Linked DNA regions of Duganella zoogloeoides. The protein of the gene in region 1 interacts with the protein of each later gene in a pairwise test. Links are inferred from orthologs where the notes say so. Each region holds a gene or a part of one and is shown on either strand. Other genes may lie near its edges.

What was found.
Region 2: the proteins of SR858_RS18065 (region 1) and SR858_RS20425 interact in binary tests that used the Escherichia coli proteins (3 or more experiments, as listed by UniProt). The link is inferred for Duganella zoogloeoides from one-to-one orthologs.

Annotation. Positions count from the first base shown.
Region 1 is NZ_CP140152.1:4,088,637-4,100,070, forward strand. What follows is about bases 103-3,021. They hold SR858_RS18065 (IscS subfamily cysteine desulfurase), read right to left. Parts: upstream 2,231-3,021; coding sequence 974-2,230; downstream 103-973. Other genes in these bases: iscA (iron-sulfur cluster assembly protein IscA), read right to left, coding at 103-405; iscU (Fe-S cluster assembly scaffold IscU), read right to left, coding at 531-923; iscR (Fe-S cluster assembly transcriptional regulator IscR), read right to left, coding at 2,278-2,760; SR858_RS18075 (uracil-DNA glycosylase family protein), read right to left, coding at 2,899-3,021. Also shown: Fe-S protein assembly co-chaperone HscB, read right to left, coding at 1-74; more of iscA, read right to left, coding at 82-102; more of SR858_RS18075, read right to left, coding at 3,022-3,675; SR858_RS18080 (glucoamylase family protein), read right to left, coding at 3,748-5,073; maiA (maleylacetoacetate isomerase), read right to left, coding at 5,177-5,821; SR858_RS18090 (fumarylacetoacetate hydrolase family protein), read right to left, coding at 5,821-6,843; SR858_RS18095 (LysR family transcriptional regulator), read left to right, coding at 7,015-7,929; SR858_RS18100 (NAD(P)H-dependent oxidoreductase), read left to right, coding at 7,987-8,532; SR858_RS18105 (gamma-glutamylcyclotransferase), read left to right, coding at 8,582-9,271; SR858_RS18110 (PA0069 family radical SAM protein), read right to left, coding at 9,349-10,503; SR858_RS18115 (DUF2760 domain-containing protein), read left to right, coding at 10,732-11,409; SR858_RS18120 (Hsp70 family protein), read left to right, coding at 11,406-11,434. UniProt on the Escherichia coli protein: Master enzyme that delivers sulfur to a number of partners involved in Fe-S cluster assembly, tRNA modification or cofactor biosynthesis. Catalyzes the removal of elemental sulfur from cysteine to produce alanine.
Region 2 is NZ_CP140152.1:4,609,642-4,619,051, reverse strand. Bases 2,088-5,035 are described here. They hold SR858_RS20425 (sulfurtransferase TusA family protein), read left to right. Parts: upstream 2,088-3,421; coding sequence 3,422-3,649; downstream 3,650-5,035. Other genes in these bases: SR858_RS20415 (electron transfer flavoprotein subunit alpha/FixB family protein), read left to right, coding at 4,606-5,035; SR858_RS20420 (electron transfer flavoprotein subunit beta/FixA family protein), read left to right, coding at 3,846-4,595; alaS (alanine--tRNA ligase), read left to right, coding at 2,088-3,159. Also shown: ugpQ (glycerophosphodiester phosphodiesterase), read left to right, coding at 1-479; more of alaS, read left to right, coding at 550-2,087; more of SR858_RS20415, read left to right, coding at 5,036-5,544; SR858_RS20410 (acyl-CoA dehydrogenase), read left to right, coding at 5,650-7,440; SR858_RS20405 (glycine zipper 2TM domain-containing protein), read right to left, coding at 7,555-8,145; SR858_RS20400 (NINE protein), read right to left, coding at 8,171-8,587; rpsP (30S ribosomal protein S16), read left to right, coding at 8,815-9,060; ribosome maturation factor RimM, read left to right, coding at 9,073-9,410. UniProt on the Escherichia coli protein: Sulfur carrier protein involved in sulfur trafficking in the cell. Part of a sulfur-relay system required for 2-thiolation during synthesis of 2-thiouridine of the modified wobble base 5-methylaminomethyl-2-thiouridine (mnm(5)s(2)U) in tRNA.

The DNA.
Region 1 (11,434 bases):
TAGGCGTTGTCGAGCGCATGGGCATCGACCGCGTACCGCTGCGGCAGCTGGAACAGCTCGAAGTGATTTTGCATAGGCGGTTTAAATACGGAAACTCTCGCCGCAACCGCAAGCGTCTTTTTCGTTCGGGTTGTGGAACTTGAAGCCCTCGTTCAAGCCTTCGCGTGCGAAGTCCAGCTCGGTGCCGTCGATATACGGCAGGCTTTTCGGATCGACGAATACCTTCACGCCGTGCGACTCGAACACGCTGTCCTCGTCGGCCACTTCATCGACATACTCGAGCTTGTACGCCAGGCCCGAGCAGCCGGTGGTACGCACGCCAAAACGCAAACCGACGCCCTTGCCGCGGCGTTCGATGTAGCGATTGATGTGCTTGGCTGCTTTTTCGGTCAGGGTAATTGCCATCTAATTCTCCGTGCCGGCGACAGCCGGCCTATATAAAACCAAAGTTGTTGTAATGCGATTGTGGTCAGGCGTGGCGGCGAAGGCAGTACGCCACTACGGCGCACCACGATCGCATTTCAACAACTTTAAGCGGCGACTGCTGGGTGCTTGGCTTGATAGTCCTGAACAGCCGCCTTGATCGCGTCTTCTGCCAGGATCGAGCAGTGAATCTTGACCGGTGGCAGTGCCAGTTCTTCGGCGATTTGCGTGTTCTTGATGGCCAGTGCCTGGTCCAGGGTTTTACCCTTGACCCATTCGGTCACCAGCGAACTCGAGGCGATGGCCGAACCGCAGCCGTACGTCTTGAATTTCGCATCTTCGATCAGGCCATCGGCGCCGACCTTGATTTGCAGTTTCATCACGTCGCCGCACGCTGGCGCGCCCACCATGCCGGTACCGATGCTGTCATCGCCCTTGTCGAAAGCGCCGACGTTGCGTGGGTTTTCGTAGTGGTCCAGTACTTTTTCCGAGTAAGCCATTTTGTTGCTCCTGTATCTTTTAGGTGATTCGTACGTAGCGCGCAGCGTGATTAATGCGCGGCCCACTGGATCGAGCTGATGTCGATCCCTTCCTTGAACATGTCCCACAGCGGCGACAGTTCACGCAATTTGCCCACTTTCGACTTCATCAGTTCGATGGCGAAGTCGATGTCTTCTTCGGTCGTGAAACGGCCGATGGTAAAGCGGATCGAGCTGTGCGCCAGTTCGTCGCTGCGGCCCAGGGCACGCAACACGTACGATGGCTCCAGGCTGGCCGAGGTGCAGGCCGAACCGGACGACACGGCCAGGTCTTTCACGGCCATGATCAGCGACTCGCCCTCGACGTAGTTGAAGCTGACGTTGAGGTTGTGCGGCACGCGGTGGTCCATGTCGCCGTTGATGTAGGTTTCTTCGATTTCCTGCAGGCCCGTGGCCAGGCGGTCGCGCAGCGCCTTGATGCGCGAAATTTCGGTATCCATTTCCACTTTGGCCAGGCGGAACGCTTCGCCCATGCCCACGATCTGATGGGTAGGCAGCGTACCCGAACGCAAGCCGCGCTCGTGGCCGCCACCGTGCATTTGCGCTTCGATGCGCACGCGCGGCTTGCGGCAAACGTACAGCGCGCCCACGCCTTTCGGGCCGTAGGTTTTGTGCGCGGTAAAGGTCATCAGGTCGACCTTGGTTTTTTGCAGGTCGATCACGATCTTGCCGGTCGCTTGCGCAGCGTCGCAGTGGAAGATGATGCCTTTCGAGCGGCACAGCGCGCCGATCTCGTCGATCGGCTGGATCACGCCGATTTCGTTATTCACCAGCATGACCGAAATCAGGATGGTGTCGGGACGGATGGCGGCGGTCAGCTGCTCGATGGTGATCAGGCCGTTGTCCTGCGGTTCCAGGTACGTCGCTTCGAAGCCCTGGCGCTCCAGTTCGCGCACGGTGTCGAGCACGGCCTTGTGCTCGGTTTTTACCGTGATGATGTGCTTGCCCTTGGTCTTGTAGAACTGCGCTGCGCCCTTGATGGCGAGGTTGTTCGACTCGGTGGCGCCGGAGGTCCAGATGATTTCGCGCGGGTCTGCATTGACCAGGGCGGCGACGTGGGCGCGCGCCTCTTCCACCGCTTTTTCAGCAGTCCAGCCGTACATATGGCTGCGCGATGCGGGATTGCCGAACTGCTCGCGCAGGTAAGGAATCATGGCATCGGCCACGCGCGGGTCGATCGGCGTGGTGGCCGAATAGTCCATATAAATAGGGAAATGCGGCGCGGTCTGGAACTTTACGGCGGCGAGATTTTTTTCTGGGGCGTTCATCTGGTAACTCCGTTCATCTTTTGTTTTTAGCCTGGCAAGCAATGCGCTCAACCCAACGCGGCCTGGTTTTCATTGCGGTGCATGACCACCACGCTTTGGTCGGCATGCTTTTGCTTCTGTTGATCGACCAGATCCTGCAACGACACCGAATCGAGGTAATCAACCATTTTTTCGTTCAGCGTGGCCCACAACTCGTGGGTCATGCAACGCACGCCACTGGCGGCGTCCGCCCCGTGGCAATTTTCCTTGCCGCCACACTGGGTGGCGTCCAGCGGCTCATCGACGGCGATGATGATGTCGGCCACCGTGACCTTGTCCGCCCGGCGGGCCAGGCTGTAACCCCCCCCCGGACCACGGATCGATTCGACAATTTCGTGGCGGCGCAACTTGCCGAACAATTGCTCCAGGTACGACAGCGAAATGGCCTGGCGCTGGCTGATGCCCGATAGCGTGACCGGACCCTTGCCTTGGCGCAAAGCCAGGTCGATCATCGCAGTCACAGCAAAACGGCCTTTAGTGGTCAGACGCATCACTACCTCGGTTCGGTTAAAATATCGACCCTGCCTGCCCCGCTCAGTGTACGTTTAAGCCTGAGTAGTTGATCGAATTAGTCAAGTATACCAAACTTTGGCGAAGCTTGCCGGTGGCCCTTCGGTTTCGACCTGTGGCTAAGCTTTCAATAGTTGCATCGGGCCAAACAGCGTGTGCATGTCCTGGTTGCCAATAAAACTCAGGTTGTACGGGTGCTCCGCCACGATCTGCGGAAACTCTTTCATCACCGGCAATTTCTTCAGCAATTCGGCGATCTTGCCCCACAAAATCATGGTGGGCGTGGCGGCCGACTGCGCGGCCAGACCGGCCATCACGGTCTCGAAAAACGGCAGCCAGGCCTTGGCATCTTTAACGGGCGCGACGTCGCTGCGGAACACCAGCGACGCGTTCAGCAACAAAAAGCCCTGGCCAGTCAACTTGCGCTGCATGTCGTCCAGGGTCTGGATATGGGTGCCGGCGCCGCTGCGCGCGCGGGTCGAGACAGCCGCCATGGCATCGCCGGCGGTATTGTCCAGTTGCAGCTGGCCATCGGCCACCAGCAGCATTTTCATGAAGTTGCGCAGCGAGGTGGCCTTGTTGACCGCTTTCGATAAGCCGCCACCCTCCTCGCTCGACCACAGGCTGCCGACGGCGCCATCCATGAAGCACACGCCGGTGGCACTCAGCGCACGCGGATACGGCCCCTCGCCCACCAGCACATAGCGCACCTGGTCCAGCGGCAAGGCGAAGGCGGCAAACAAACGGCCTTCGGTGGGTAAATACTGGTCAACCGCCAGCTGCGGCAGGTAATCGGGCGTGGCCTTCATCACCGCCTGCAGACCCTCGATTAACAACGGGCGCCAGGAAGCGTCGGCGCCAGCGAGCGCGGCAAGGATAGGATCGGGGATGGTCATGGCTGCAAGGCAATCGGACAAAGGCGAGATTGTAACGTGACTGCTTGCAGCTTTCTATTTATAAATGGTTGATTATTGTTCCAGCCAGCCGCCTTCGAAGCCGGCCCGCTGCAGGCCGGCGCGGATGTACTCATTGCCACGCATCAGGCGCCAGATAAAATCGTGCAGGTAGTTGTCGGCCATGATGATGGCCGGCCCCTTGTCGATGCCGAAGTGGTACGGCGACACCCAGCGCACGCAGCCGCCCCGTGCGTGGTGGAACACGGTGGAAAACGAGGGTTTGAAGCCGCACTGGCGCTGTTCGTGCAAGTCCAGGGTCTGGTAGTGGCGGATGGTCGGCAGCACGATCTCGGGCGCGAACGGCAATGACGCTGCCACTGCCCACGGCGCCAGCGTGCCGTCGTCCGGGCCGTACGGTACGCCGCGGGCGATGTAATCGTAAAATTTTCGCTGCACGCCGCCGATCTTGCGGGTGCCCGGGCCCGGACCGTCGCAGGCCGAGATGCCCCAGTGCAGCGCGTCGTACTCGGGAAAGCCGAGCGGGTTTTCAATCGCATAGCGCTGCTGGACCAGCGTGGCGCGGCGGCTGTTCTCAAAGTAGTCGAGGTCGTGGGCACGCATGGGATGATCGCGGATGCCGCGCATATCGAGCCACACGTGCGACATCTGGTGGATGAACAGCGGCCCCGCGTACAGGTATTCGATGTCGTACACGGTTTTCCATTCATAGCTGGCAGCCCAGGCGTCGTAGCTGTCGCGTTCGATCGGGTACGTGGGCGAGCCCAGCGCCAGCACGTACAGGATCAGCGCCTCGTCGTAACCTTCCCAGTGCCAGCGCAGGAAACCTTTGCCCGGCTTCCAGCCGTGGCACAGCAGGCGCTTGCGGCGGCGCATCCATTGCCAGTCCACGCGACGGTACAGCAAGTCGCCCAGGTCGCGGATTTCGCGTTCATCGTCATCGGCGCCGGTGAAGTATTCAACCACAGCCAGCACGCCGGCGATCAGCAGCGCGGTGTCGATACTGGACAGTTCGCTGTCGCGCGCCCGTGCGCCGGTGTCCATGTCGAGAAAGTGATAATAAAAACCCTTGTAGCCGCTGGCGGTCGGCGATTCGCTCTGCTCGCAGTTGGCGAAAAATCGCAATGTGGTCAAGGTGCGGGCGATGGCATCGGAACGCGGCATGAAGCCGCGCTCGACGGCAATCGGGTAGCAGGTCAACGCCATGCCAACCGCCGCGATGCTGGCGGGCCAGCCGGCGCCGGCCGTCTTGTCACGCACCAGGCCGTTGGCCGGATTGGCTTCGGTGACAAAGTAGTCGAACGATTCTCTCTGCAATTGGCCCAGCAGCGCCACCGTCGCGTCATCGACTGCGAGCGGCGGGCGCTCGATACGCGGCATAGTCGTCATGTCAGGCCCGGGCAGTTGTTGTAAAACTGCATCGTGTCACACCTGTGGCCGGTGGTATGTGCCTGAACTAACGGACCAGCTTGCCCGAATGACGCTATTCGGCATCCGGCTGCGCTGCCGGGTGCGCGCGCTGGAACGCGGGCAACGCCGCGCAGTGATCGTGGATGCGCGTGATGGTGGGATACGGCGCCAGATCGACACCGAAACGCTGGGCGGAAAACACCTGCGGCGCCAGGCAGCAATCGGCCAGGCCGGGCTGGTCGCCGTGGCAAAAGGTGCCGGTGCGCGGGTCGCCGGCCAGCATGGCTTCGAGCGCCGCCATGCCGGTGCGCAGCCAGTGCTGCTGCCACGCCAGCTTGGTCTCGTCGGTTTGTTCCAGCTGGCCGGTCAGGTATTTCAGCACGCGCAGATTGCCCAGCGGATGGGTATCGGCCGCGATGGTCAGCGCCAGCGCACGCACGCGGGCCCGGCCAGCGGGGTCTGGCGGCAGCAAGGGGACTTGCGGCCGGGTCTCGTCGAGGTACTCAAGAATGGCCAGCGACTGGGTCAGGATCGCGCCGTCATCGTCGAGCGCGGGCACCAGCCCGGCCGGGTTGATGGCGCGGTACGCCGCCTGCAACTGCTCGCCGCCACCGCGCAGCAGGTGCACGGGCAGGGCTTCGTAGTCCAGTCCCTTCAGTTCGAGCGCGATGCGCACCCGGTAGGCAGCCGAGCTGCGGAAATAGGTGTAGAGCTTCATCAGCTTTTTTCGCCGTAGTGAACGACGGCCTGGTCGATGGCGCCAAAGATGCTGGCGCCGTTGGCGTCCATCATCTCGATGCGCACGCGGTCGCCGAACTGCAGGTATGCGGTTTGCGGCTTGCCCGTTTCGATGGTTTCGTACATGCGCACTTCGGCCAGGCAGCAATAGCCGACACCGCCGTTGGCGATGCTCGAGCCGTGCAGGTTGCCCTGCTTGTTGGACACGGTGCCCGAACCGATGATGGTGCCGGCCGCCAGCTCGCGCGTGGCAGCCGCGTGCGCCACCAGCTGGGCGAAATTGAAGGTCATGTCCTCGCCGGCGTTGGGCTTGCCGAACGGCTGGCCGTTCAGGTCCACCAGCAGCGGCAGGTGCAGCTTGCTGTCCTGCCAGTGCTGGCCCAGTTCGTCGGGCGTGACCGCCACCGGCGAAAACGCGCTGGCCGCCTTCGACTGGAAGAAGCCGAAGCCCTTGGCCAGTTCGTTGGGAATCAGGTTGCGCAGCGAGACGTCGTTGACCAGCATTACCAGGCGGATTGCGGCGGCGGCATCCTCGACAGCCACGCCCATCGGCACGTCGGCGGTGATCACCGCCACTTCCGCTTCCAGGTCGATGCCCCAGTCGGTGCTGAGCGCATAGATCGGGTCGCTGGGCCCGATAAAGCTGTCGGAGCCGCCCTGGTACATCAGCGGATCGGTGTAGAACGACGCCGGCACCTCGGCATTGCGCGCCTTCCGCACCAGTTCCACGTGGTTGATATAGGCAGAGCCGTCGGCCCACTGGTAGGCGCGCGGCAGCGGCGAGTGACAGGCGTGCTGGTCGAATGGCCGCGCATCGACTGCCTCGCCGGTATTGAGGATGTCGTACACCGCATGCAGGCGCGGCGACACCAGATCCCAGTTGTCGAGCGCGTGTTGCAGGGTCGCGGAAATCTTGGGCACCGCTTGATAGTGTGACAGGTCGCGGCTGACGACAACCAGGCGGCCATCGCGGCTGCCGTCCTTGAGGGTGGCGAGCTTCATGCGCGGGCTCCCGGTTGGGCTGTTTTTTTTGCCGACGCGGCTGCGGCGGTGGCGATGGTGCTTTGGTGCATGAGAGGTCTCCGTAATGTGCGCAATGTCTTCCCTGGGATTAGACGCCAATACCAGATATCATGCAAACGAGATTTTTATCCTGATTTATCACATTTCTTTATGAATCCAAGTTTGCGCCACATGCGCGCCCTGGTGGCGCTGACCAAGACCGGCAGTTTTACGCTGGCCGCCGAGCATCTGCACCTGACGCAATCTGCACTGAGCGGGCAGATCAAGGAACTGGAACAGATCCTGGGCTTGCGCGTGGTGGAGCGCACCACGCGCAAGGCGCAATTATCGGAGCTGGGACGCGAACTGACGCCGCTGTTCGAGAAAATGCTGCAAGACCTCGACCGCGCCATGGCCGACATTGCCAGTCGCAAGGCGCTCAAGCAGGGCGTGGTGCGGGTGGCGGCGCCGCAGATGTTGTCGTGCACCCTGCTGCCCGAGGCGATTGCCGCCTACCGCGACCTGCATCCCGACGTGCAGGTGCGGCTGGCCGACAGCCCGGTGGAGCAAGTGTCGGCGCGCGTGTTCAGCGGCGAGGTGGACTTCGGCATCGGCCCCGACCGCGACACCACGGCCGACATTGCAGCCGAACCGCTGTTCGAGATGCCGTTCGTGGTGGTATTTCCCGAAGGCCACCCCTTGCAACAGGCGCAGCACGTGACATGGGCCGACGTTGACCGCTACCCTTTCATTGCATTGCAAGGCCAGTTCACCGAACGGCTGTTGCGCGATATGCACACTTCATTCCGGGATTTATCGCTGCGGCCAGCCAACGAAGTGACCTTCATGACCACTGCGCTGGCCATGGTCCACGCCAACCTCGGCATCACGGTCTGCCTGCCGTATGCCGAGAAAATGATAGCGCTGTACGGCCTGCACATGCGTCAACTACAGGCGCCAGCACTGACCCGGCGCTTTTTCGTGTACACCCGCAACGCCCGCGCCCTGTCGCCGGCGGCCGACAGTTTTGCTGCGTTTCTAAAGCAATTCGTCGCCACCCATCCATGGCAAGTATCATTGCTGTAAAGAATATTTACATTTAATCCAATGACACACTGACAAGCGCCTGTTTATCCTGAGCCGATGAACATCCTGCATATCGATTCCTGCGTGCGCGGCGACCAGTCGCGCTCACGCCAACATACGGCCGCTACCGTGGCCAAGCTGACCGCCGCCCACCCGGGCGCCCACACCATCTACCGCGACCTGGCGGCCGCACCGCTGTCGCACGTGAGCGGCCCGCTGCTGCAAGCGATGAGTCGGCAATGGAACGCCGCCATCCCCATGCATCCCGACCTGCGTGCCGAAGTGTTGCTCAGCGCCGCGCTGCTGCAAGAATTCATCGATGCCGACATCGTGGTGGTCGGTGCACCCATGCACAATTATTTCGCGCCCTCGTCGCTGAAGGTGTGGCTGGACCGTTTGCTGCCTTTGCATGATCCGGGTGAAAACGATTGCATGGCCGAAATACAGGTGGTGCTGGTGACGTCCGGCGCGGACGACCCGGCCAGCGCCACGCTGATGCGGCACTACGAACAGCAGTTGCAGGCCGCCTTCGCGTCGATCGGTGTGCGACAATTGCAGATCGCGCGCAGCAGCGATTTTGCCGCGCAGGCAGACCGTGCCTGACCTGCTGGCAGTGCCACAGGCGGACACACCACAGCACAGCAAGACCGACATGACAGCAGACACCATCGCCATCAACCAGAAAATGGACCAGTTCGACGGCCACCACAGCGTATGGCTGTTCGGCTACGGCTCGCTGATCTACAAGGCCGACTTCCCCTACCTGCAACGGCGCCCTGCAAGCATCGCCAACTGGACCCGGCGCTTCTGGCAAGGCTCGCACGACCACCGCGGCACGCCCGACGCGCCGGGCCGCGTAGTGACCCTGATCGAAGCGCCGGGCGCCATCTGCCACGGCATGGCCTACCTGATCACGCCCGAGATATTCGCCCATCTCGACCATCGCGAAAAGGACGGCTATTTACGGTTGGCTACGCCGATCAGTTTCGAGGATCACCAAGCTGGTGTTGGCGTCGGCGACATGCGCGTGGGCGACGCGCGCGCGGGCGACAATGTCGTCGGCGCCGCTGGCAACGTATCGGCCGACAAAGCTGCCGTTGGAGCCGGCAGCGTCCTGGGACTCGTCTACATCGCCACGCCAGACAATCTCGCCTTCATCGGTGAAGCGTCCGAGCGCGATATCGCCGAGCACATCGCCCGCTCGGCCGGCCCCAGCGGCCCGAACAGCGACTACCTGAACCACCTGGCCCATGCGCTGCGCGAACTGGGCCGCGACGATCCGCACGTGTTCGAAATCGAGCGGCACCTGGTGGAACTGGCCAGCCGGATGGCGCGGACCTGAGCGGCTAACGTCCGCAGCATCCCCGTAACCGGCCGGCACGCTTCGCAGTCCGCGCACCGTGGCCCCATCCGCGCGGCTCAGAACAAATCTAGCTGACCGCTAATGACCACCCTGGCCCGCGCCCCCAGCGGCGGCACCACCAGCGGTCGCACGAACTGCGAGGCGTCCATGGTGTGGAAGCGGCTGCCCTGCCCCGTCAGCCCCAGCCGCTCGGCAGCAATCTTGAAGCGCTGCCTGATCAGGTCGGCCCACACGCCCTCTCCCTTCATGCGCGTGGCGAAGTTGCTGTCGTAGTCCTTGCCGCCGCGCATGTCGCGCACGCGGTTCATCACGCGCTGGGCGCGGTCGGGAAAGTGCGCTTCCAGCCATTGATGGAACAGCGGCGCGACCTCCCACGGCAGGCGCAGCACCGTGTAGTGCGCCGAGACGGCGCCGGCGTCCTTGACCGCCGCCAGCAGGCGTTCGATCTCCGGCTCCGTCACGAACGGGATGATGGGTGCGACGCTCACGGCCACGGGTATGCCGGCGTCGGTGAGCGTGCGGATGGTGCGCAGGCGCCGGGCCGGCGCGGCGGCGCGCGGCTCCAGCGTGCGGGCGATGGCCGGATCGAGCGTGGTGAGCGTGATCGCCACGCCGGCCAGGCGCTGCGCCGCCATGGGCGCCAGGATGTCGATGTCGCGTTCGATCAGCGCCGACTTGGTGATCAGCCCCACCGGGTGGTGGCACTCTTGCAGCACTTCGAGCACGCGGCGCGTGAGCTTGCGGTCGCGCTCGCACGGCTGGTAGGCGTCGGTGTTGACGCCCAGCGCGATCGATTCCGGCACGTAGCCGGACTTGGCCAGTTCGCGGCGCAGCATGTCGGGCGCGTTGACCTTGGCGAAGATCTTGCTCTCGAAGTCCATACCCGGCGACAGGCCAAGATAGCTGTGCGTGGGGCGGGCAAAGCAGTAAATGCAGCCATGTTCGCAACCACGATACGGATTGAGCGAAACACCGAACGGCAAGTCCGGCGAGGCATTGCGGCTGAGGATGGACTTGCAGACCTCGTCGATGACCTGGGTTTTCCATGGTGTGGACTCCTCTTCTTCGCGTTGCCAGCCGTCGTCGTACGCCTCGCGCGCATGAACCTCGAACCTGCCCTGCAGATTGGAGACGGCGCCACGTCCCTTGTGCGCCTTGAGTGACGGCGGCGGCAACATTACATGCGATTGGTTATTTTCGTCGTGGGACATGGCTGACCTGAATACTGTATATATAAACAGTATTCTAGGCGCTGACCCGGACCATATCAAGTTCTAAATCCATCTGTGCACCGCGCCCTGCTTTGGCGCCCCGGCACGAACTGGTATCATGCAGGGCTTCCGGGGGCCAGGCCCCCGCGCGCCTTGCGCGACTCCAACCAATTACACGCCGGAACGCCGCCAAACGCGGTGCGCCGGCACATTCACAACGAGCAATTGATGAACACACCAAACCAACCGCTGCCGTCTTTTTTCAGCCGCATCTCGATTGCCATCGGCGCCTTTTTCCGCGCCATCTCCGATGCTGAATACGCGGCCCGCCTGACCCGCATGGACGACGCACCCGTGCCCGTTGCCGCGCCCACGCCGGTGCCGGTTCCAGTACCGACCCCGGTGCCAGTGCCCGTGCCGACGCCGCTGCCGGTCCCTACCCCGGTGCCAGTGCCCACGCCGGTGCCGGTACCAACGCCGGTACCCGTGACCGCGCCGGCCCCGGCGCCGGTCACCCTGCGCGTGGCCACGCCTGACGCCGCCCTGCAATTGCTGAGCCTGTTCCAGCGCGAAGCGCGCCTGATCGACTTCACCCAGGAAAACCTGTCCGCCTACTCCGACGCCGACATCGGCGCCGCCGCGCGCGTGGTCCACGAGGGTTGCAGCAAGGTGCTGCGCGAACACTTCACCATCGAAGCCGTGCGCAGCGAAGCCGAAGGCAGCCGCGTGGTGCTGGAGCAAGGCTTTGACGCCGCCGCCGTGCGCCTGACCGGCAACGTGGTCGGCCAGGCGCCGTTCCGTGGCACGCTCAGCCATCGCGGCTGGCGCTCGACCGACGTACGCCTGCCGAAACTGGCCGAAGCACACGACGCCGCCATCCTGGCCCCGGCGGAGGTGGAACTGTGAGCGATCCACGTTACGCCATCGGCAT
Region 2 (9,410 bases), 530 kb from region 1 along the record:
TGCCGTACTACACCCAGTTCATCGATTACTGCAAGGAGCAGGGCATCTGGATGAACGTGGAAATCAAGCCCGCCGACGGTTTTGAAGCTGCTACCGGCGCCTGGGTGGCGCGGGTGACGCGCGACGCCTATGCCGACGAGATCGCAGCAGGCGGCATGGCCCATGTGCCATTGCTGTCCTCGTTCAGCTTCGAGGCGCTGGCTGCCGCCCGCGATGGCGCGCCCGAGGTGCCGCGCGCGTATTTGCTCGACCGCATTCCGGCCGACTGGCAAGAGCAAGCCAGGGCGCTGCAAGCCGTGTCCATCAACACCAACCACAAGCATTTGACCCCGGAACTGGCCGCGACCATCAAGCAAGCCGGCTTTGGCCTGTTTTGCTATACCGTCAACGATCCGGCCCGGGCCCGCGAAATCCTGTTGTGGGGCGTGGACGGCTTTTGCACGGATCGGGTGGATTTGATCGGCCCGGCATTCGCCTGAAGCCCTGCCGTACTGGACGTCATATATAATCAACCCTTTGCATTTGCCAGCTACCCTCCCTGCATACGACATGAAATCATCTGAAATCCGCGAGAAGTTCCTCAAGTTTTTTGAATCCAAGGGTCACACGATTGTCCGTTCCAGCCCGCTGGTACCTGGCAATGATCCGACCATGCTGCTGACCAACAGCGGTATGGTGCAATTCAAGGACGTTTTCCTTGGCCTCGACACGCGCCCGTACTCGCGCGCAACCACCGTGCAGCGCTGCGTGCGCGCCGGCGGCAAGCACAATGACCTGGAAAACGTCGGCTACACCGCGCGTCACCACACGTTCTTCGAAATGCTGGGCAATTTCAGCTTCGGTGACTATTTCAAGCGTGACGCTATCCAGTACGCCTGGGAACTGCTGACCAAGGTCTATGGCCTGCCGGCCGAAAAACTCACCGTTACCGTGTATTTCGAGGATGACGAGGCGTACGACATCTGGGCCAACGAAATCGGTGTGCCCACAGAGCGCATCATCCGCATCGGCGACAACAAGGGTTCGCGCTACGCGTCCGACAACTTCTGGCAGATGGCTGACGTCGGTCCCTGCGGCCCGTGCACCGAGATCTTCTACGATCACGGCGCCGACATCTGGGGCGGCCCTCCGGGTTCGGCCGAGGAAGACGGCGACCGCTTCATCGAAATCTGGAACCTGGTGTTCATGCAGTTCAACCGCGACGAAGCGGGCAATATGAACAAGCTGCCCAAGCCGTGCGTCGATACCGGCATGGGCATGGAGCGCCTGGCCGCCGTGCTGCAACACGTGCACAGCAACTACGAAATCGACCTGTTCCAGAACCTGATCAAGGCTGCCGCGCGCGAAACCGGCGCCACCGACCTGGAGTCGAAATCGCTGCGCGTGATTGCCGACCACATCCGCGCCGCGTCGTTCCTGATCGTCGACGGCATCATCCCCGGTCCTGAAGGCCACGGTTACGTGCTGCGCCGCATCATCCGCCGCGCACTGCGTCACGGCCACAAGCTGGGCCAAACGAAACCGTTCTTCTACAAGCTGGTGACAGACCTGAACATCGAGATGGGCGTGGCCTATCCGGAACTGGCCGAAGCCAAGGACCGCGTTGCCGCCACTTTGAAAGCCGAGGAAGAGCGTTTCGGCGAAACGCTGGAAAACGGCATGAAGATCCTCGAAGCGCAGCTGGCCAAGGATCCGACCAAGCTCGACGGCGGTACCGCGTTCACCCTGTACGACACCTACGGCTTCCCGCTGGACCTGACCGCCGACATCTGCCGCGAGCGCAACATCACGCTCGACGAAGCAGGTTTCAACGCCGCCATGGAGCAGCAAAAGAAAACCGCGCGCGCCGCCGGCAAGTTCAAGATGGCCGCCAATGTCGAATACACGGGCGAGAAGACAAAATTCGTCGGTTACGACGACCTGAGCGTCAACGCCAAAGTCATCGCGCTGTATGCCAATGGCGCGTCGGTGCCGGAACTCAAGCAGGGCGAAGCGGGCATCGTGGTGCTTGATACCACCCCGTTCTACGCCGAATCCGGCGGCCAGGTGGGCGACCAGGGCGCGATCAAGGCCGCTGGCAGCCTGTTCGAGGTGGAAGATACGCTGAAGATCCAGGCCGACGTGTTTGGCCAGCACGGCGTGCTGACCCAGGGCAGCCTGAAAGTGGGCGACGCCGTCTCGGCGGAAGTGGACTTGCACAAGCGCGGCCGCACCATCCGCAACCACTCGGCTACCCACCTGATGCACAAAGCCCTGCGCGAAGTGCTGGGCGGCCACGTGGCGCAAAAAGGCTCGCTGGTCGATCCGGACAAAACCCGTTTTGACTTCAGCCACAACGCACCGCTGACGGCCGAGCAAATCGCCGAAGTGGAAGCCAAGGTCAATAAAGAGATCCTGGAAAACCACGCCACCAAAGCGCAACACATGTCGTTCGACGACGCTGTCAAGCATGGCGCCATGGCGCTGTTCGGCGAGAAGTACGGCGACGAAGTGCGCGTGCTCGACATCGGCACCTCGAAAGAGCTGTGCGGCGGTGTGCACGTGCAGCGTACCGGCGACATCGGCCTGTTCAAGATCATCGGCGAAGGCGGCGTTGCTGCTGGCATCCGCCGCGTGGAAGCGGTGACGGGCGAGGGCGCGCTGGCACTGGTGCAAGGCCTGGCACGCAAGCTCGGCGATGCTGCAGCCGCGTTCAAATCCAACCCGGACGAGCTGCTGGTCAAGATCGGCGCCGTGCAGGACCAGGTGAAATCGCTGGAAAAAGAACTGGCGGCACTCAAATCCAAACTGGCTTCGGGCCAGGGCGACGAACTGGCCACCAAGGCAGTCGATGTGAATGGCATCAAGGTGCTGGCAGCTGTGCTGGAAGGCGCCGATGTGGCCACCCTGCGCGAGACCATGGACAAGCTCAAGGACAAGCTGAAAACCGCCGCCATCGTGCTGGCCGCCGTCAACGACGGCAAGGTGAGCCTGATTGCAGGCGTGACCGCCGACGCCACGTCCAAGGTCAAAGCCGGCGAACTGGTGAACTTCGTTGCACAACAAGTGGGCGGAAAAGGCGGCGGACGCCCCGATATGGCGCAGGCCGGCGGTACCGATCCAAGCGGTTTGCCAGCTGCCCTGGCAGGCGTGGTGGACTGGGTGGGCGCTAAAGCCTGAGGGCAAAATATAGTCCTGCATTGCAAGTAACCCTGTAAAATCAGGGGTATCGACGGCCCGCGTGTCAAGCGCGGGCCGTTATTGTTTGAACGACTTGATTGTATACTTGCAAGTTCCCGTTGCAGAATTGCAACGGGCTACGAACTATTTTGGTGCAGCGCGTCAAGAGCACTGAAAAGGAGTAGTATTGCGAAAATGCTGCACTACTTCCTAGCTAACTAGCGGGTTCAAGATGACCGACACGATACTAGACAACGAAATCATGGAATTCCACATGGAACTCGATGCGCGCGAACTGCATTGCCCGCTGCCGATCCTCAAGGCGAAAAAAGCCCTGGCAGAACTGCAAAGCGGCGAAGTGCTGCGCATCATGGCAACCGACCCTGGCTCCGTTCGCGACTTCCAGGCTTTCGCCAAACAAACCGGCAACGCACTGCTCTCGCACGTGCAAACGGGCCGCGAATTCGTCTTTTTGATGCGCCGCAAATAAGCCTTTGGCGTTTTCTTTCTCACCAAGCCCTCACTCAGCATTGCAAATGGAATGATCGTCTAAGAAGCTTTTTAGACGACTTCCACTAACTAAAAATCGCACGATCGTGCTTTAATTTATTGTGTCCGGCGGATTTCTCATATAATCTAGCCCACTAATTTAGTCCGTTATTCACTATTTTCCCAAAGGCACAGCTATGAAAGTCTTGGTACCCGTCAAACGCGTGGTCGACTACAACGTCAAGGTCCGCGTCAAATCGGACGGCACCGGCGTCGATATCGCCAATGTCAAAATGTCGATGAACCCGTTCGACGAGATCGCGCTGGAAGAAGCCACGCGCCTCAAGGAATCGGGCAAGGTCACCGAGGTGGTGGCGATATCGTGCGGCGTCGACAAGTGCCAGGAAACCCTGCGCACCGGCATGGCAATCGGCGCCGATCGCGGCATCCTGGTGCAGACCGACGTGGAACTGGAACCGCTGGCAGTGGCCAAGCTGATCAAGGCGCTGGCCGACAAGGAGCAGCCGCAACTGATCATCCTGGGCAAACAGGCCATCGACGACGACTCCAACCAGACCGGCCAGATGCTGGCTGCCTTGCTCGGTTGGCCACAAGCGACGTTCGCGTCGAAAGTGGAACTGGAAGACGGTAAAGTCACCGTTACCCGCGAAGTGGACGGCGGCCTGGAAACCCTGGCGCTCACCCTGCCAGCGATCATCACCACCGACCTGCGCCTGAACGAGCCGCGCTACGTGACGCTGCCGAACATTATGAAGGCCAAGAAAAAACCGCTGGACGTGACCAAGCCGGAAGACCTGGGCGTCGATGTGACCCCGCGCCTGAAAACGCTGAAGGTTGTCGAGCCTGCCAAGCGCTCGGCCGGCATCATCGTGCCGGACGCCGCCATCCTGGTCGCCAAGCTGCGCACCGAAGCCAAAGTCATCTAAAGGAATCATCATGGTCGCATTAGTTATCGCAGAACACGACAACGCCAGCCTGAAAGGCAGCACCCTCCACACCGTGACCGCAGCTGCCCAGTGCGGCGGCGACGTGCACGTGCTGGTGGCCGGTTCCAACGCCGGCGCTGCCGCTGCGGCTGCCGCGCAAATCGCCGGTGTGTCGAAAGTCATCGTGGCCGACGCGCCGCACTTTGCCGACGGCCTGGCCGAAAACGTCGCCGAGCAAATCCTGACCCTGGCGCAGGGCGATGCCTACAGCCACATCCTGGCGCCAGCCACCGCCTACGGCAAGAACATCCTGCCACGCGTGGCCGCCAAGCTGGACGTGGCGCAGATTTCCGAAATCACCAAGGTCGATTCGCCCGATACCTTCGAGCGTCCGATCTACGCCGGTAACGCGATTGCCTACGTGCAATCGTCCGACAAGATCAAGGTCATCACCGTGCGCGCTACCGGCTTCGATGCTGCCGCTGCCACCGGTGGTTCGGCTGCCACCGAAACCGTTGCCGCTGTGGCCGATTCGGGCAAGTCGAGTTTTGTGGGCCGCGAGCTGGCCAAGTCCGACCGTCCGGAACTGACCGCCGCCAAGGTGATCGTGTCCGGTGGCCGTGGCATGGGTTCGGGCGAAGCCTTCAAAGTGCTGGAACCGCTGGCCGACAAGCTGAACGCCGCCATGGGCGCCTCGCGTGCAGCAGTCGATGCCGGCTATGTGCCGAACGACTGGCAAGTGGGCCAGACCGGCAAGATCGTCGCGCCCAACCTGTACATCGCCGTCGGTATCTCGGGCGCGATCCAGCACTTGGCCGGCATGAAAGACTCGAAAGTCATCGTGGCGATCAACAAGGATCCGGAAGCGCCGATCTTCTCGGTGGCTGACTACGGCATCGTGGGCGACCTGTTTGAAGTGGTGCCGCAGCTGGTGGCCGAGCTGGGCTAATCCTCCCTGCTGCAAGGAGCCACGCTGGTCGCGCGCTAGACGCCTGACCATCGTGGCTTTTTTTTACCCGAATTTCCCTACACGACATCAGAATCCGGAGACATCATGCCCTACCAAGCCCCCCTCAAAGACATGCTGTTCGTCATCAACGAACTGGCCGACCTGGCCACCGTCACCGCGCTGCCCGGCAATGAAGACGCCACCCTCGACACGGCCGAAGCCATCCTCGAAGAAAACGGCAAGTTCGTCAGCGGCGTGATCGCGCCACTGAACCACGCCAGCGACAAGGAGCCAAGTTATTGGCACGACGGCCAGGTCACCACCTCGAAAGGCTTTAAAGCCGCGTTCAAGGCCTTCGGCGAGGCGGGCTGGCAGGGTGTGCAGCATCCGGTCGAGTTTGGCGGCCAGGGCTTGCCCAAGTTGCTGGCCACGCCGTGCATCGAGATGCTGAACTCGGGCAGCATTTCGTTCGCGCTGTGCCCGCTGCTGTCGGACGGCGCCATCGAAGCGCTGCTGACGGCCGGCAGCGACGAGCAAAAAGCGATTTACCTGGAAAAGCTGGTCTCGGGCGAATGGACCGGCACCATGAACCTGACCGAGCCGCAAGCGGGCTCCGACCTGGCCGCCGTGCGCACCCGCGCCGAGCCGCAGGGTGACGGCACCTATAAAGTGTTCGGCACCAAGATCTTTATTACGTACGGCGAGCATGATTTCTCCGACAACATCGTGCACCTGGTGCTGGCGCGCACGCCCGATGCGCCGGCCGGTGTCAAAGGTATTTCGCTGTTCATCGTCCCGAAGTTCCTGGTCAATGCCGACGGCACGCTGGGCGCGCGCAACGACGCCCACTGCGTCTCGCTCGAACACAAGCTCGGCATCAAGGCCAGCCCCACGGCCGTGCTGCAATTCGGCGACCACGGCGGCGCCATCGGCACCCTGGTCGGCGAAGAAAATCGCGGCCTCGAATACATGTTCATCATGATGAACGCGGCGCGCTTCGGCGTCGGTCTGCAAGGCATTGGGCTGGCCGAGCGCGCGTATCAAAAAGCGGTGGCGTTTGCGCGCGACCGCGTGCAGTCGCGCGATGTGGCTGGCTCCGCCGGTCCGGTCGCCATCATCCACCACCCGGACGTGCGCCGCATGCTGATGAATATGCGCTCGCAAACCGAGGCAGCGCGAGCGCTGGCCTACGTGGGGGCGGGCTTGTCCGACATCGCCCACAGCCACGCCGACGAGGCGGTGCGCAAGCAGAACCTGGCCGTGTACGAATACCTGGTGCCGATCATCAAGGGCTGGTCCACCGAAATGTCGCAGGACGTGGCGCGCGATGGCGTGCAGGTGCACGGCGGCATGGGCTTCATCGAAGAGACGGGCGCGGCCCAGCATTACCGCGACGCCAAGATCCTCACGATTTACGAAGGCACGACCGCGATCCAGGCCAACGACCTGGTGGGCCGCAAGACCGTGCGCGACGGCGGCGCCGTGGCCAGGGGCCTGGTCGAGCAAGTGCGCGCCACCCAGGCGCAGCTGGCCGCATCGGGCGACGCCAACCTGCAAGCGATTGCCCAGCAACTGGCGGCCGGCGCCGACGACCTGGCGGCAGCGGTGGACTTCGTGGTGGCCAACGTCAAGAGCGACGTCAAAGCCGTGTTTGCCGGCAGCGTGCTGTACCTGAAACTGGCTGGCGTGGTGCTGGGCGGCTGGCAAATGGCGCGCGCAGCGGCGATTGCGCAAGGCAAGCTCGAAGCGGGCGAGGGTGATGCCGGCTTCTACCGGGCCAAGATTGGCACGGCACGCTTCTTTGCCGACCACATCCTGTCGCAGTCGAGCAGCCTGCGCACGGCGATTGTCGATGGCAGCGCCGGCGTGCTGGCGCTGGATGAGGCGCAGTTCTAAGCTCCCCCGGACGTAAAAAAAGCAGCCTCGGCTGCTTTTTTTACGATATGGGGTGCCCGAGAACACCTTCGGAGCGAAGCGCTGCAACGCCGCGAAGGCGTTTATCGCGTGCTCTTAGCGGCGAATTAACGTGCCGTTCTGCTTCTGCACCCGGTCGCCGTTGGCCATCTGCGGGTCGTTGTCGTACACAAAACTGTCCTGCTTGCCGTCGTCGTAGCGCACGTGCACGGTCCACTGCTTGGTGGTCCGTGCATGGCCTTCCACTTGCTTGCCCGCGTAGGCGCCACCGGCGGCACCGGCCAGGGTGGCGAGCTTCTTGCCGCCGCCGCTGCCGACCTGGTTGCCCAGCAGGGCGCCGGCCACGCCGCCGGCGATCAGGCCCACGGCGCCGCCTTCACCGGCTTTTTCACCGACAACGACCGAGGTGACGCGGCCGCAGTCGTGGCAAGCCGTCGCTTTGGGCGCCTTGGTGTTGTAGCGCGCCTTGGCGTCGGCATTGTGCTGCGTGTATTCGCTCTGGGCGTCGCGCAGGCACTGCATGCGCGCGCTCGAACTGCCTTCTTCCGCGCACAGTTTCTTGTCTGCCGCGTAGCGGGTGGCGATGCGCTTGGTCTCGGCGTTGTATTCCGACTTGCTCATCTGCGCATAGGACGTCGATGTCAGGGTAGTGAGCGCCACTGCCAGCAGGATGGAGTGCTTGTTCATATTGTTCTCCTCGTTAATTGTAAAGTTAGCCGTAGGCGCCGCCTGTGTAGAGCAGATCGAAAAGGCGTGAGATTGTGGCAATCAAGCTCGCGGCGCCGATGGTCATGGTGGCAACCAGGACGATGGCGATGGGCCAGCGCGTGTCCGACTGCTTTGCGGAGTGCGGATTGAAGCGCGCATCCCACTTGTCGTCAGGCATCAGGCCCAGCACCAGCGCTTCCAGGAAGCCTGCCAGTCCCGACAGCATAATCGGTAACAGCTGGTAGAAGCCGTCCGCTTGCGGCGCCAGCGTGGCCACCAGCCAGGCGGCGGGCAGGGCCGCCAGGTGCAGCCACAGCCACGGATCGCGCCAGCCGCGCAGGTACAGGCGTTGCAGGCCGAGGCCGCCGAACAGGAAGGCGAGCAGGGTAGCGGTGGTCTTGCTTTTGTGGCGTGCGGTCATTGGAATGCGGCAAAAAAGTTCGGAGGCGGCCAGTATCGGTCATAATGTCGCCCCCGGCCTACTTTTTTGGCAAGAAGCCTCTCCAGGTATTGCCCCGTTGGCCGGAACGGGGGATAATCTTCGATTACCCCAATCTGCCCGATTATTTCATTAACGCTTGCTGCTTTGCGGTCAGGCGCGCTATAATTTGCGGCTTTTTCCGTCCTAGCACACTTTTTGGAAATATTATGGTCGTTATTCGTTTAGCTCGTGGAGGCGCCAAGAAGCGTCCGTTCTTCAACATCGTTGCAACCGATTCGCGCAATCGTCGCGATGGCCGTTTCATCGAACGCATCGGTTTCTACAACCCGATGGCGCAAGGCGGCGAAGTGCCACTGCGCATCACCGCTGACCGTCTGGCTCACTGGCAATCGGTCGGCGCGCAACTGTCGCCAACCGTGGCTCGCCTGGTAGCTTCGAACAAAGCAGCGTAATAGGTTGCTGGTTTGACCGATAAGCAAGCATCCGGGGTGCAAGTCCCCGACGATCTGGCACAGGTAGGCTTTGTCTTCGGTGCCTATGGCGTCGCTGGCTGGGTGAGGATCCGTCCTTTCTCGGAAGATGCGGATGCGCTGCTCTCGGTGAAAACCTGGTGGATCGACAAGCCCATCTTGCACGATGTCGATGTCAAGCAGTGCAAACTGCATGGCGGCGACGTGGTCGCACAGCTGGTCGGCGTCACTGACCGGAATGTCGCAGAAGCGCTCAAGGGCGCCGCTGTTTCCATTCCGCGCAGCCGCTTCCCGGTATTGTCGGAAGACGAGTTTTACTGGACCGAGTTGAT